Regions from separate parts of the Streptomyces sp. NPDC002138 genome, predicted to be linked through region 1. Evidence: predicted binding sites of a transcription regulator. Region 1 holds the regulator's gene; each other region holds the start of a gene.

Region 1 (4,455 bases):
TCAGCCGCCCGGCGGTTGAGGGCCCGCCCGCCTGCCCGGCCGGGGCGGGTGGGGGTCAGGGGGTCGTGACGAAGTCGATCAGTTCTTCCACTCGGCCCAGGAGGGCCGGTTCCAGGTCCTGGTAGGAGTGGACGCGGGACAGGATTTGCTGCCAGGCGGCGCCCGTGTTGGGGGGCCAGCCCAGGGCGTGGCAGATGCCCGTCTTCCAGTCCTGGCCGCGCGGGACCACCGGCCAGGCCGGGATGCCGAGGGCGGACGGCTTCACCGCCTGCCAGACGTCGATGTACGGGTGGCCCGCGATCAGGACGTCCGGGGACGTCACCGCGGCCGCGATGCGGGACTCCTTCGAGCCGGGCACCAGGTGGTCGACCAGGACGCCCAGCCGCGCGTCCGGCCCCGGCCCGAAGTCCGCCACGATCGCCGGGAGGTCGTCGATGCCCTCCAGGTACTCCACCACCACGCCCTCGATGCGCAGGTCGTCGCCCCAGACCCGCTCCACCAGCTCGGCGTCGTGGCGCCCCTCGACGTAGATCCGCCCCGCCCGCGCCACCCGGGCCCGCGCCCCCGGGACCGCGATCGAGCCCGAGGCCGTGCGCGCGGGCGCCGCGGGGGCCCGGGAGGGCCGCACCAGGGTCACCACGGCCCCGTCCAGCAGGAAGCCGCGCGGTTCCATCGGGAACACCCGCCGCTTGCCGAAGCGGTCCTCCAGGGTCACCGTGCCCGCCTCGCAGCCGACCACGGCCCCGCAGAAGCCCGTACCGGCCTCCTCGACCACCACGTCGAGGTCCGCGGGGACCTCGGGGACGGGCCGGGGGCGCTTCCACGCGGGGGTCAGGTCGGGCGAGTACTCACGCATCCGGCCGACGCTAGGAGGCCCCGCGCCCTCACGCACGCGACACGCCGTACCGCAGGGCCAGTGTGTCGCGTTGCGCACGCACGAAGCCCGCGTCGACCACCGCTCCGTGACCGGGCACGTACAGCGCGTCGTCCCCGCCCAGCGACAGCAGCCGGTCCAGGGCGGCGGGCCAGCGCCCCGGCACCGCGTCCGGGCCCGCCTGCGGCTCCCCGGACTCCTCCACCAGGTCCCCGCAGAAGACCACCTCCCGCTCGCCCGGCACGCACACCGCCAGGTCGTGCCCGGTGTGCCCGGGACCGACATTGGCCAGCAGCACCTGCACCCCGCCCAGTTCCAGCGTCCACTCGCCCGACACCGGATGGCCCGGCACGACCAGCCGGTCCGCCGCCTCGGCGGCCTCGGCCCGCGCCAGCCCGTTCCGGACGGCGTCCTCGCGCAGCTCGTCACGGCCGGTGGCCAGCAGCGCGTCGAGGCCCACCGCGCCGAAGACCTCGGCGCCGGGGAAGGCCGCCGCGCCCAGCACGTGATCGAAATGGCCGTGCGTGAATGCGAGATGCGTCACCCGGCGGCCCGTCATCCGCTCCGCCGCCACCCGCAGTCCGGCCCCCTCGCGCAGGCACGAACCCGGGTCGATCAGCAGGACCGCGTCGTCCCCCACCACCAGCCCCGCGGTGCAGTCCCACACCGGCAGGCGCAGCCGGCCGCAGCGCCCGGTCAGCCGTTCCCAGCCCGACCCTTCCCAACTCACGTCCATGCCGCGACGCTAGTCGAGCGGCCGCCCCCCGCGCGGTACCTTGACGGGCCGCCCTTGCTAACGCCGTGCGTACCCGCCGTACACTGACCGGGGGATCTCTGGCACTCCCCGACCGCGAGTGCCAGCGGCCCCCTCACGACGGCCCAGCGAACAGGCATCACAGATGGAGGTGTGCGCGATGCTCAGCGAACGCAGACTCGAAGTGCTCCGCGCCATCGTCCAGGACTACGTCGGGACGGAGGAGCCGGTCGGCTCCAAGGCGCTCACCGAGCGGCACCGGCTCGGCGTCTCGCCCGCCACCGTGCGCAACGACATGGCCGTGCTGGAGGAAGAGGGCTACATCGCCCAGCCCCACACCAGCGCGGGGCGCATCCCGACGGACAAGGGCTACCGCCTCTTCGTGGACCGGCTGGCGGGGGTCAAACCGCTGTCGACCCCCGAGCGCCGGGCCATCCAGAACTTCCTCGACGGCGCCGTCGACCTCGACGACGTGGTCGGCCGCACGGTGCGGCTGCTCGCACAGCTCACCCGGCAGGTCGCCGTCGTCCAGTACCCGAGCCTGACCCGCTCCACCGTCCGCCACGTCGAGCTCCTGTCGCTGGCCCCGGCCCGCCTGATGCTCGTACTGATCACGGACACCGGCCGGGTCGAGCAGCGGCTCATCGACTGCCAGACGCCCTTCGGGGAGACCTCCCTGGCAGACCTGCGGGCCCGGCTCAACAGCCGGGTCGTCGGCCGTCGGTTCACCGACGTGCCGCCGCTGGTGCAGGACCTTCCCGAGTCCTTCGAGACCGACGACCGGGCGACGGTCTCCACCGTCCTCGCGACCCTCCTCGAATGCCTCGTGGAGGACGCCGAAGAACGGCTGATGATCGGCGGAACCGCCAATCTCACCCGCTTCGGACACGATTTCCCCCTGACGATCAGGCCGGTGCTCGAAGCGCTGGAGGAGCAGGTCGTGCTCCTCAAGCTGCTGGGCGAGGCCAGTGAGTCGGGAATGGCCGTACGGATCGGGCACGAGAACGCCTACGAGGGGCTGAACTCCACGTCGGTCGTCTCGGTCGGTTACGGTTCGGGCGGCGAAGCAGTCGCCAAACTCGGCGTGGTCGGACCGACCCGCATGGACTACCCCGGAACGATGGGAGCGGTACGCGCAGTGGCACGTTACGTCGGACAGATCCTGGCGGAGTCGTAAGTGGCCACGGACTACTACGCCGTACTCGGCGTGCGCCGCGACGCATCCCAGGACGAGATCAAGAAGGCCTTCCGGCGCCTCGCGCGTGAACTCCACCCGGATGTGAATCCGGATCCGAAGACGCAGGAGCGCTTCAAGGAGATCAACGCGGCCTACGAGGTGCTCTCGGACCCGCAGAAGAAGCAGGTCTACGACCTCGGCGGCGACCCGCTGTCCTCCTCGGGCGGCGGTGGCGCGGGCGGGTTCGGAGCCGGTGGCTTCGGCAACTTCTCGGACATCATGGACGCCTTCTTCGGCCAGGCCTCGCAGCGCGGACCGCGCTCGCGGACCCGCCGCGGCCAGGACGCCATGATCCGCCTCGACCTGGAACTCGACGAGGCGGCCTTCGGGACGACCAAGGACATCCAGGTCGACACGGCCGTCGTCTGCACCACCTGCTCCGGTGAGGGCGCCGCACCCGGCACCTCGGCGCAGACGTGCGACATGTGCCGCGGCCGCGGTGAGGTCTCGCAGGTCACCCGGTCCTTCCTGGGCCAGGTCATGACCTCGCGCCCCTGCCCGCAGTGCCAGGGCTTCGGCACCGTGGTCCCCACCCCGTGCCCCGAGTGCGCGGGCGACGGCCGGGTCCGCTCCCGCCGCACGCTGACGGTCAAGATCCCGGCCGGTGTCGAGAACGGCACCCGCATCCAGCTCGCGGGCGAGGGCGAGGTCGGCCCCGGCGGCGGCCCCGCCGGTGACCTGTACGTCGAGATCCACGAGCTGCCGCACTCGACCTTCCAGCGTCGGGGCGACGACCTGCACTGCACGGTCACCATCCCGATGACGGCGGCCTCCCTCGGCACGAAGTGCCCGCTGGAAACCCTGGACGGCATGGAAGAGGTGGACATCCGCCCCGGCACCCAGTCGGGCCAGTCCATCCCGCTGCACGGCCGCGGCGTCACGCACCTGCGCGGCGGCGGCCGGGGCGACCTGATCGTCCACGTCGAGGTCATCACCCCGAACAAGCTGGACGCGCAGCAGGAGGAACTGCTGCGCCAGCTCGCGAAGCTGCGCGGCGAGGAGCGGCCCACCGGCCAGTTCCAGCCCGGGCAGCAGGGCCTCTTCAGCCGGCTGAAGGACGCCTTCAACGGGCGGTAGGACACGCGGCGGACCGGTCGCCGGAACAGGAGCCGCAACGGTCCGGGGAACCGGACTATGCCAGGCGAATTGCACGATTCGGTCTGGTGCGGGGGGCATGGCACGATGCTGGGCATGTCCTCCGCACCGAACGGTCTAAACCAGTACCCGATCGTGCAGGCCCCCATGGCGGGCGGCGGTTCCTGCCCGCCGCTCGCGGCCGCCGTGTGCGAGGCGGGCGGGCTGGGCTTCCTGGCCGGCGGCTACAAAACCGCCGACGGCATGTACCAGGAGATCAAACGGCTGCGCGGGCTGACCCGGCGCCCCTTCGGCGTCAACCTCTTCCTGCCGCAGACCAACGCGGTCGACCCCGCGGCCGTCGAGGCCTACCGGGGACAGCTGGCCGGCGAGGCCAACTGGTACGGGGTCTCGATCGCCCCCGAGGACACCGTCGGCACCTGCGACGACGGCTACGAGGCCAAACTCGCCATCCTTCTGGAGGACCCCGTTCCGGTGGTCTCCTTCACCTTCGGC
Region 2 (4,455 bases), on a different contig from region 1:
GACCGTACGGCGGCCAGCGGATTGCGCAGCTCGTGCGAGGCGTCGGCGGTGAACTGGCGCTGGCGCGCGTCGGAGCGCTCCAGCCGGTCCAGGGTCTCGTTCACGGTCCGGGCCAGGCGCGCGATCTCGTCCGCCCCGCCCGGGTCGGGCACCCGCCGGTCCAGCTCGCTCGCGGTGACCGCGGCCAGCCCGTCGCGGATCGCGGTCACCGGGCGCAGCGCCAGCCCGGCCACCCACCAGGCGAGCGCGGCGGCGAAGGCGATCAGCGGGGGCGCGCCGCCCAGCATCCCGTAGGCGATGGAGCGGGTGGCGTCGTCCACGTCCCCGAGGACGGTCATCGCGTACACGTAGTGCGCGCCCGCCGGTCCTCCGGCCCCCGGCGGGCCGGGGGAGGCCACCACCACGACCGCGCGCCGCTCCCCGTCCCCGGAGGCGGGGGGCGGCAGGACGGCCGCGCGCGCGTCGTCCCCGGGAGCGGGGCGCAGGGCCGCCAGCTCGGCGGGGACCCCGCCCGGGTCCCCGCTGGCGGCGGTGACCCGGCCCGCCGCGTCCAGGACGAACACCCGGTCCACCCCGCTCTCGGGCGCGGGCAGCCGGCCGGCCGGCGGGGGCCGGGAGTCGAGCTGCGCGGCCACCTTGCGGGCGGCGAGTTCGGTGCGGCCGTTGGTGTTGTCCAGGAGGTTGGCGCGCAGCAGGGCGTGCAGCCAGATCCCGCCCACGGCCAGGACGGCCGCCATCGCGAGCGCGGCGGCGAGGGCCGCGCGGGCCCGGACGCTGCTGGGCCGTCTCTTTCGGATCTTGCCGGGCCCGCGACGCCTGGCACCGCGCCTGGCCGCACTGCCGGGGCGACCGAGTACGTCCAGTACACGAGCGCCCCGGCAGCACGGCCATGCACGGCACCAGACGCCGCGGGCTCGACCGACAAGATCCGAAAGAGACGGCCTAACCACCGTCCGGGGCCATCCGGTAGCCGGTGCCGTGGACGGTGCGGATGGAGCGGCGCCCGAAGGGGGCGTCGATCTTCTTGCGGAGCGAGGAGACGTACACCTCGACGATGTTCGGGTCGATGTCCGTGGAGCCGCCGGGGGAGCACCACACCTCGTCGAGGATCTCCTGCTTGGCCACGGCCCGGCCCGGATGCTCCATCAGACAGGCCAGGACGCCCAGCTCGCGGGTGGTCAGCTCGATGTCCCGGGTGCCCCGGCGGCAGCGGCGGGCCCCGGGGTCCAGGAAGAGGTCGCCGGCCTGGAGGGTGGTGCGGCCGGGGGCGCCGGCCCGGCGGGCCAGCGCGCGGACGCGGGCGCCCAGTACGACGAACGAGAACGGCTTGGTCAGGTAGTCGTCGGCGCCGGAGTCCAGGCCCTCGGCCTCGTCGTACTCGCCGTCCTTGGCGGTGAGCATCAGCACGGGGGTGGGGTCGCCGTGGGCGCGCATCCGGGTGCAGATCTCGTACCCGGAGATCCCCGGCAGCATCAGGTCGAGCAGGACCACGTCGTACGGGCCGCCGCTGAGCGCCAGTTCCAGACCGCGGTGGCCGTCGTGGGCGACCTCGACCCAGTGGCCCTCGGCGGACAGGCCGCGCCGGAGGGACTCGGCCAGCCCTTCTTCGTCTTCGACCACGAGAATGCGCACGGGCCAAGCGTCACATATCGGGCTGTGAACCCTGGGGGGCGAGGGTCCGCACGCAACGCCGACCGGTCGTAATTGGCACTCCGCTTGACCGAGTGCTAATCACCGGAATAGTGTCGCACCTGGCACTCGCCCCTGGTGAGTGCCAACGCAGCGACAGGCAGGTCCGGCACCCGCGACGACGGAACCACCTGGTCGCCACCCCAAAAACAGTTAACCCCGTGAGATCTCCGAAGGGGGAGACCGGAACGTGACGACCACCAGCTCCAAGGTTGCCATCAAGCCGCTTGAGGACCGCATCGTGGTCCAGCCGCTCGACGCCGAGCAGACCACGGCCTCCGGCCTGGTCATCCCGGACACCGCGAAGGAGAAGCCCCAGGAGGGCGTCGTCCTCGCCGTGGGTCCGGGTCGCTTCGAGGACGGTCAGCGCCTGCCGCTGGACGTCTCCGTCGGCGACGTCGTCCTGTACAGCAAGTACGGCGGCACCGAAGTGAAGTACAACGGCGAGGAATACCTCGTCCTCTCGGCCCGCGACGTGCTCGCGATCGTCGAGAAGTAAGTCACTTCTCCAGTTTTGCTTTGAGCTACGCCCCTGGTCACCCCTGCTGATGCCGGGCGGCGAGGGGCGTAGTTCGTTCAAGGCGGTCGCGGTGAGCGGCCGGGGATCGCAACGAGAGGGCTGAACCGCTCCCATGCCGAAGATTCTTAAGTTTGACGAGGACGCCCGTCGCGCTCTCGAGCGCGGCGTCAACAAGCTTGCCGACACGGTCAAGGTGACGATCGGCCCCAAGGGCCGCAACGTCGTCATCGACAAGAAGTTCGGCGCTCCCACCATCACCAACGACGGTGTCACCATCGCGCGTGAGGTCGAGCTCGACGACCCGTACGAGAACCTGGGCGCCCAGCTCGTGAAGGAGGTGGCGACCAAGACCAACGACATCGCGGGTGACGGCACCACCACCGCCACCGTGCTGGCCCAGGCGCTGGTCCGCGAGGGCCTGCGCAACGTCGCCGCCGGCGCCTCCCCGGCCGCCCTGAAGAAGGGCATCGACGCGGCGGTCAAGGCCGTCTCCGCCGAGCTGCTGGAGACCGCCCGTCCGATCGAGGACAAGTCCGACATCGCCGCCGTGGCCGCGCTCTCCGCGCAGGACACCCAGGTCGGCGAGCTCATCGCCGAGGCGATGGACAAGGTCGGCAAGGACGGTGTCATCACCGTCGAGGAGTCCAACACCTTCGGCCTGGAGCTGGAGTTCACCGAGGGCATGGCCTTCGACAAGGGCTACCTCTCCCCGTACATGGTGTCCGACCAGGAGCGTATGGAGGCCGTCCTCGAGGACCCCTACATCCTGATCAACCAGGGCAAGATCTCGTCCATCCAGGACCTGCTGCCGCTGCTGGAGAAGGTCATCCAGGCCGGTGCCTCCAAGCCGCTGCTGATCATCGCCGAGGACGTCGAGGGCGAGGCGCTCTCCACCCTCGTCGTCAACAAGATCCGTGGCACCTTCAACGCCGTGGCCGTCAAGGCCCCCGGCTTCGGTGACCGTCGCAAGGCGATGCTCCAGGACATGGCCGCCCTCACCGGCGCCACCGTCATCGCCGAAGAGGTCGGCCTCAAGCTCGACCAGGCCGGTCTGGACGTGCTGGGCTCCGCCCGCCGCGTCACGATCACCAAGGACGACACGGTCATCGTCGACGGTGGCGGCAGCCACGACGACGTCCTCGGCCGCGTCAACCAGATCAAGGCCGAGATCGAGTCCACGGACTCGGACTGGGACCGCGAGAAGCTGCAGGAGCGCCTGGCGAAGCTCGCCGGTGGCGTCTGCGTCATCAAGGTCGGCGCCGCCACCGAGGTGGAGCTCAAGGAGAAGAAGCACCGCCTCGAGGACGCCATCTCGGCGACCCGCGCCGCGGTCGAGGAGGGCATCGTCTCCGGCGGTGGCTCCGCGCTCGTCCACGCCGTCAAGGTCCTCGAGGGCAACCTCGGCCTGAGCGGCGACGAGGCCACCGGTGTCGCGGTCGTCCGCCGCGCCGCCGTCGAGCCGCTGCGCTGGATCGCGGAGAACGCCGGCCTCGAGGGCTACGTCATCACCGCGAAGGTCGCCGAGCTCGACAAGGGCCAGGGCTTCAACGCCGCGACCGGCGAGTACGGCGACCTGGTCAAGGCCGGCGTCATCGACCCGGTCAAGGTCACCCGCTCCGCCCTGGAGAACGCCGCCTCCATCGCCTCGCTGCTGCTCACGACCGAGACCCTGGTCGTCGAGAAGCCGGCCGAGGAAGAGGGCGACGCCGGCCACGGCCACGGCCACGGCCACAGCCACTGACCTCGTCGCTAGCGCGCTAGCGCGCTAGCGCGCTGGCCCGCAGGCTCATGGGAAAGCCCCGTTCCACTGGAACGGGGCTTTCTCCGTCTCACCTGTTCAGGTCTCGCCCGCCCAGGTCTCACATGCCCAGTTGGCGCATCAGCCCCGGTGCGTCGTAGTACCACCAGTCTTCCGCGATCTGGCCGTTCTCGATCCGGACGGTCGTACAGCCCGACATGCCGACTTCCTTGCCGGTCGGTGCGACCCCCATGAACTCGCCCTTGTGGGTGCCCCGCCAGTCCCAGAGCGTGGTGACGCAGTCCCCTTCGGCGATCTGGCGCGTCGTGTCGAAGGTGAAGTCGAACGCGTCGCGCCACATGCCGATCGTGCGCCGCATGCCGTCCCGGCCGTTGCCCCGGCCCTCGGTGTCCATCATGTCGTGGGTGATGTAGCCGGCCGCCACGCACTCGTCGATGACGTCGAAGTCGCCCTTGACGGCGATGTCGTCGAACACCCGGTTCGCGAC
Region 3 (4,455 bases), on a different contig from region 1:
CCGCGATCGCGGCGCAGGCGCCGACCCCGGCCATGGCGGCGGCGGCGCGCCGGCGCCGACGGCGGCGCCCGTGCGCGACGGCGGCGCCCACGAGCGCGGTGAGATCGGGATCGAGGGAGTCGGTCGTGCGGTCCAGGGCCTGTGCGAGGTCTGCTTCGAAGGGCATGCTGGCGTCACCTTTCTCTGTCGCTGATGGGGGCGGTGCGGCGGTGCTCAGTGCGGAATCAGGTCGGACAGGCTCTCGCCGAGCAGCGCGCGCACCCTGCCGAGTGCCCGGGTGCCCTGGGAGCGGACCGCGCTGCTGCTCAGCCTGAGCATCTGGGCGGTCTCCTCGATGCTGCGGTCCTCCCAGTAGCGCAGCAGCAGCACCGCCCGGTCGCGGGGCGGCAGTTGGCCCAGCGCGTCCAGCAGGGTCAGCCGCAGCGCCGTGTCGGGGCCGGAGCCCGCGCGGTCGGGCATGTTCCCGAAGGGGCGCTCGCCGGTGCTGCGGCGCCGCCGCAGGCTGAGGAAGGTGCGGACCAGAACCGTCTGGGCGTAGGCCACCGGGCTGTCCGCCCTGGCCACCCGCTTCCAGTGCACGTACACGCGGCTGAGGGTCTCCTGGACCAGGTCCTCGGCCAGGTGCGTGTCGCCTGCCGCGAGCACGTACGCCGAGCGGTACAACGCCTTCGCCCGCGCCGCCACGAACTCCAGGTACGCGTCCTCCTGTGCTGATTTCACTCGGCCCCCGCCTGTTCCCTCGTCCTGTGATCCGCGTGCATACCCCTCTTGACTACGCGGGGCGCCGGGATGTCGCGCGCCGCGGGCACCTTCTTTCGCACGCGGCCGCCGGGGAACGCGGCGCCCCCGGAAACGCCCGAGGGCGGCACCCCCCGGTGGGGAGTGCCGCCCTCGTACGAAGAACAGCCGATCGAACCGTGGCCGGAGCCGGGGTCGATCAGAAGTCCATGTCACCACCCGGCATGCCGCCGCCCGCGGGGGCACCGGCCTTCTCGGGCTTGTCGGCGATGACGGCCTCGGTGGTGAGGAACAGCGCGGCGATGGACGCGGCGTTCTGCAGAGCGGAGCGCGTGACCTTCGCCGGGTCGATGATGCCCTCGGCGATCATGTCGACGTACTCGCCGGTCGCGGCGTTCAGGCCGTGACCGATCGGCAGGTTGCGCACCTTCTCGACGACGACGCCGCCCTCGAGACCACCGTTGACGGCGATCTGCTTGAGCGGGGCCTCGAGCGCGAGCTTCACGGCGTTGGCACCGGTCGCCTCGTCGCCCGTGAGCTCGAGCTTCTCGAAGACCGCGGAGGCCTGGAGCAGGGCCACGCCACCACCGGCGACGATGCCCTCTTCGACGGCCGCCTTGGCGTTGCGGACGGCGTCCTCGATGCGGTGCTTGCGCTCCTTGAGCTCAACCTCCGTCGCGGCACCGGCCTTGATGACGGCCACGCCGCCGGCCAGCTTCGCGAGGCGCTCCTGGAGCTTCTCGCGGTCGTAGTCCGAGTCGGAGTTCTCGATCTCGGCGCGGATCTGGTTGACGCGACCCTGGACCTGGTCGCTGTCACCGGCACCGTCGACGATCGTGGTCTCGTCCTTGGTGATGACGACCTTGCGGGCGCGGCCGAGCAGGTCGAGGCCCGCGTTCTCGAGCTTGAGACCGACCTCCTCGGAGATGACGGTGCCGCCCGTGAGGATGGCGATGTCACCGAGCATGGCCTTGCGGCGGTCGCCGAAGCCCGGAGCCTTGACGGCGACGGACTTGAAGGTGCCGCGGATCTTGTTGACGACCAGGGTCGACAGGGCCTCGCCCTCGACGTCCTCGGCGATGATCAGCAGCGGCTTGCCGGACTGCATGACCTTCTCGAGGAGCGGCAGCAGGTCCTTGACCGAGCCGATCTTCGAGTTGACGATCAGGATGTACGGGTCGTCGAGGGACGACTCCATGCGCTCCATGTCGGTGGCGAAGTACGCCGAGATGTAGCCCTTGTCGAAGCGCATGCCCTCGGTGAGCTCGAGCTCCAGGCCGAAGGTCTGCGACTCCTCGACCGTGATGACGCCTTCCTTGCCGACCTTGTCCATGGCCTCGGCGATGAGCTCGCCGATCTGGGTGTCGGCGGCCGAGATGGAGGCGGTCGAAGCGATCTGCTCCTTGGTCTCGACATCCTTGGCCTGAGCCAGCAGGGCGGCGGAGACGGCCTCGACGGCCTTCTCGATACCACGCTTGAGGGCCATCGGGTTCGCACCGGCGGCCACGTTGCGCAGACCCTCGCGGACGAGCGCCTGGGCCAGCACGGTGGCGGTGGTCGTACCGTCGCCGGCGACGTCGTCCGTCTTCTTGGCGACTTCCTTGACCAGCTCGGCGCCGATCTTCTCGTACGGGTCCTCGAGCTCGATCTCCTTGGCGATGGAGACACCATCGTTGGTGATCGTGGGCGCGCCCCACTTCTTCTCAAGGACGACGTTGCGACCCTTGGGGCCAAGGGTGACCTTGACGGCGTCGGCGAGCTGGTTCATGCCTCGCTCGAGACCGCGCCGGGCCTCCTCGTTGAACGCAATGATCTTGGCCATCTGAAGTGGTCCTCCCGGACAGCGGTGGATTGCTCCCGGACCGCGCCCGCGCCCGCGACGGACGGCCTGCGTGCCCGGCGGTTTCTTCCCGCCGGACCCCTGGGCCTCACTGACCCGGTCCTCGTTTAGGTAGCACTCTCACTAGGAGAGTGCTAACGCCAATGATTAGCACTCGGCACCCTCGAGTGCAAGCGGCTTCGGGGAACACCCGGTGAACGGCGCGGCCTCCGGACGGGCCCGGGCGGGCCCTGGGACAGCTCCGGGCGGGCCCCACGTCGGCTCCGGACGGGCCCGGGGGCGGCTCCGGACGCACGAGGGGCCCGCATCCTGGTCTCAGGATGCGGGCCCCTCGCGTCGCGTGTCGGTGGTCGATCGCTCCGGCTAGCCGACTGCGAGCTTGACCATGTCCGCCTGCGGACCCTTCTGGCCCTGCGAGATCTCGAACTCGACCCGCTGACCTTCTTCAAGGGTGCGGTACCCGTCCATCTGGATGGCGCTGTAGTGGACGAACACATCCGCACCACCGTCGACCGCGATGAAGCCGTAGCCCTTCTCCGCGTTGAACCACTTGACGGTGCCCTGAGCCATGCCTAACTCCCCTATTACTGGCCCTTGCGCGGGACCGCACTTCGCGGTCCCGGGTCAGAACTTGCGCCGGAACGCCTCGACCGGGGCTGAATGTATCCGCACCGCTGCTGTCTGCAACAGGTCATTCCGACGAGAATTCTGGACACGCCAAAAGATTGAAATAGGGTGAAAACCTGGAATATTCCGGGGCAACTCGGGCCGGACAAAGCGCGCCAACTACCCATAGCGCGCTTGCATGTTGACTCAATGTCAACCCTTCCGCGACCCGTTCATATGCGGCGGGCAAGAACAGCGGCGGGGACTTCCCCAACTCTACCGCGCCCAATCAAGCAGAATTGCCCCCTCCGTTTCTTACCGGAGGGGGCAATTCAGGTTTTCGGCTCACACGAACCCGCGCGCGGGCCCGGCGCGGCGCCGACCCGGAAGGTCAGCCGCCCGCGACCGCGGGAATGATCGAGACGCCCACGCCGTCGGGCGTCGGGGTCTGCAGCCCGCTCTCGAAGCGCACGTCGTCGTCGTTGACGTAGACGTTCACGAAGCGGCGCAGCTTGCCCTGGTCGTCGAGCACGCGGGCGGCGATGCCCGGGTGGCTCTGCTCCAGGGAGTCGATGACCTCGCTGAGGGTGGCGCCCTCGGCGGAGACCTCCGACTGACCGCCGGTGTAGGTGCGCAGGATGGTGGGGATGCGGACGTTGACGCTCATGGCGCTACTGCCTTCCGGGGGTCGGGGGGTGGTCAGGCCAGCCCGGCGGCGCGGAACGCCTCCAGGCTCGGGCGGATGGTGGCGCTCTGGCCGCTGTCGGCGGCCACGGCCTCCAGGGTCTTGAGCCCGTCGCCGGTGTTCAGGACCACCGTGGTCAGCGCCGGGTCGAGCTGCCCGTTCTCGACCAGCTTCTTCGTCACGCCGACGGTCACGCCGCCCGCGGTCTCGGCGAAGATGCCCTCGGTCTGCGCCAGGATCTTGATGGCCTCGACGACCTGCTCGTCGGTGACGTCCTCGACGTAGCCACCCGTACGGCGGGCGATGTCCAGGACGTACGGGCCGTCGGCCGGGTTGCCGATGGCGAGCGACTTGGCGATGGTGTTGGGCTTCTGCGGGCGGACCACGTCGTGACCGGCCTTGAAGGCGGTCGAGACGGGGGAGCAGCCCTCGGCCTGGGCACCGAAGATCTTGTACGGCTTGTCCTCGACCAGGCCGAGCTTGATCAGCTCCTGCAGACCCTTGTCGATCTTCGTGAGCTGCGAGCCGGACGCGATCGGGATGACGATCTGGTCGGGCAGCTGCCAGCCGAGCTGCTCGCAGATCT

The links. Region 1 encodes HrcA, which represses chaperone genes, less so after heat shock. Its sites were predicted from a motif close to TTNGCACTCNGNNNNNCNGAGTGCNAA; they were not measured.
Region 2: the regulator HrcA is predicted to act here: its motif matches at 1,705-1,731, upstream of groES (co-chaperone GroES).
Region 3: the regulator HrcA is predicted to act here: its motif matches at 2,690-2,716, upstream of groL (chaperonin GroEL).

Annotation. Positions count from the first base shown of each region.
Region 1 covers NZ_JBEOXE010000036.1:32,879-37,333, reverse strand. Annotated here, with positions in the region: gene ABT084_RS23045 (DUF3097 domain-containing protein) at 56-856, opposite strand; gene ABT084_RS23040 (MBL fold metallo-hydrolase) at 885-1,610, opposite strand; gene hrcA (heat-inducible transcriptional repressor HrcA) at 1,789-2,805, shown strand; gene dnaJ (molecular chaperone DnaJ) at 2,806-3,942, shown strand; gene ABT084_RS23025 (nitronate monooxygenase) at 4,057-4,455, shown strand, end outside.
Region 2 covers NZ_JBEOXE010000039.1:17,386-21,840, reverse strand. Annotated here, with positions in the region: gene ABT084_RS24055 (sensor histidine kinase) at 1-737, opposite strand, end outside; gene ABT084_RS24050 (response regulator transcription factor) at 943-1,632, opposite strand; gene groES (co-chaperone GroES) at 1,880-2,188, shown strand; gene groL (chaperonin GroEL) at 2,322-3,950, shown strand; gene ABT084_RS24035 (ester cyclase) at 4,069-4,455, opposite strand, start outside.
Region 3 covers NZ_JBEOXE010000015.1:29,819-34,273, reverse strand. Annotated here, with positions in the region: gene ABT084_RS12620 (hypothetical protein) at 1-166, opposite strand, end outside; gene ABT084_RS12615 (SigE family RNA polymerase sigma factor) at 214-720, opposite strand; gene groL (chaperonin GroEL) at 938-2,560, opposite strand; gene ABT084_RS12605 (cold-shock protein) at 2,942-3,148, opposite strand; gene ABT084_RS12600 (ubiquitin-like small modifier protein 1) at 3,576-3,851, opposite strand; gene thrC (threonine synthase) at 3,884-4,455, opposite strand, start outside.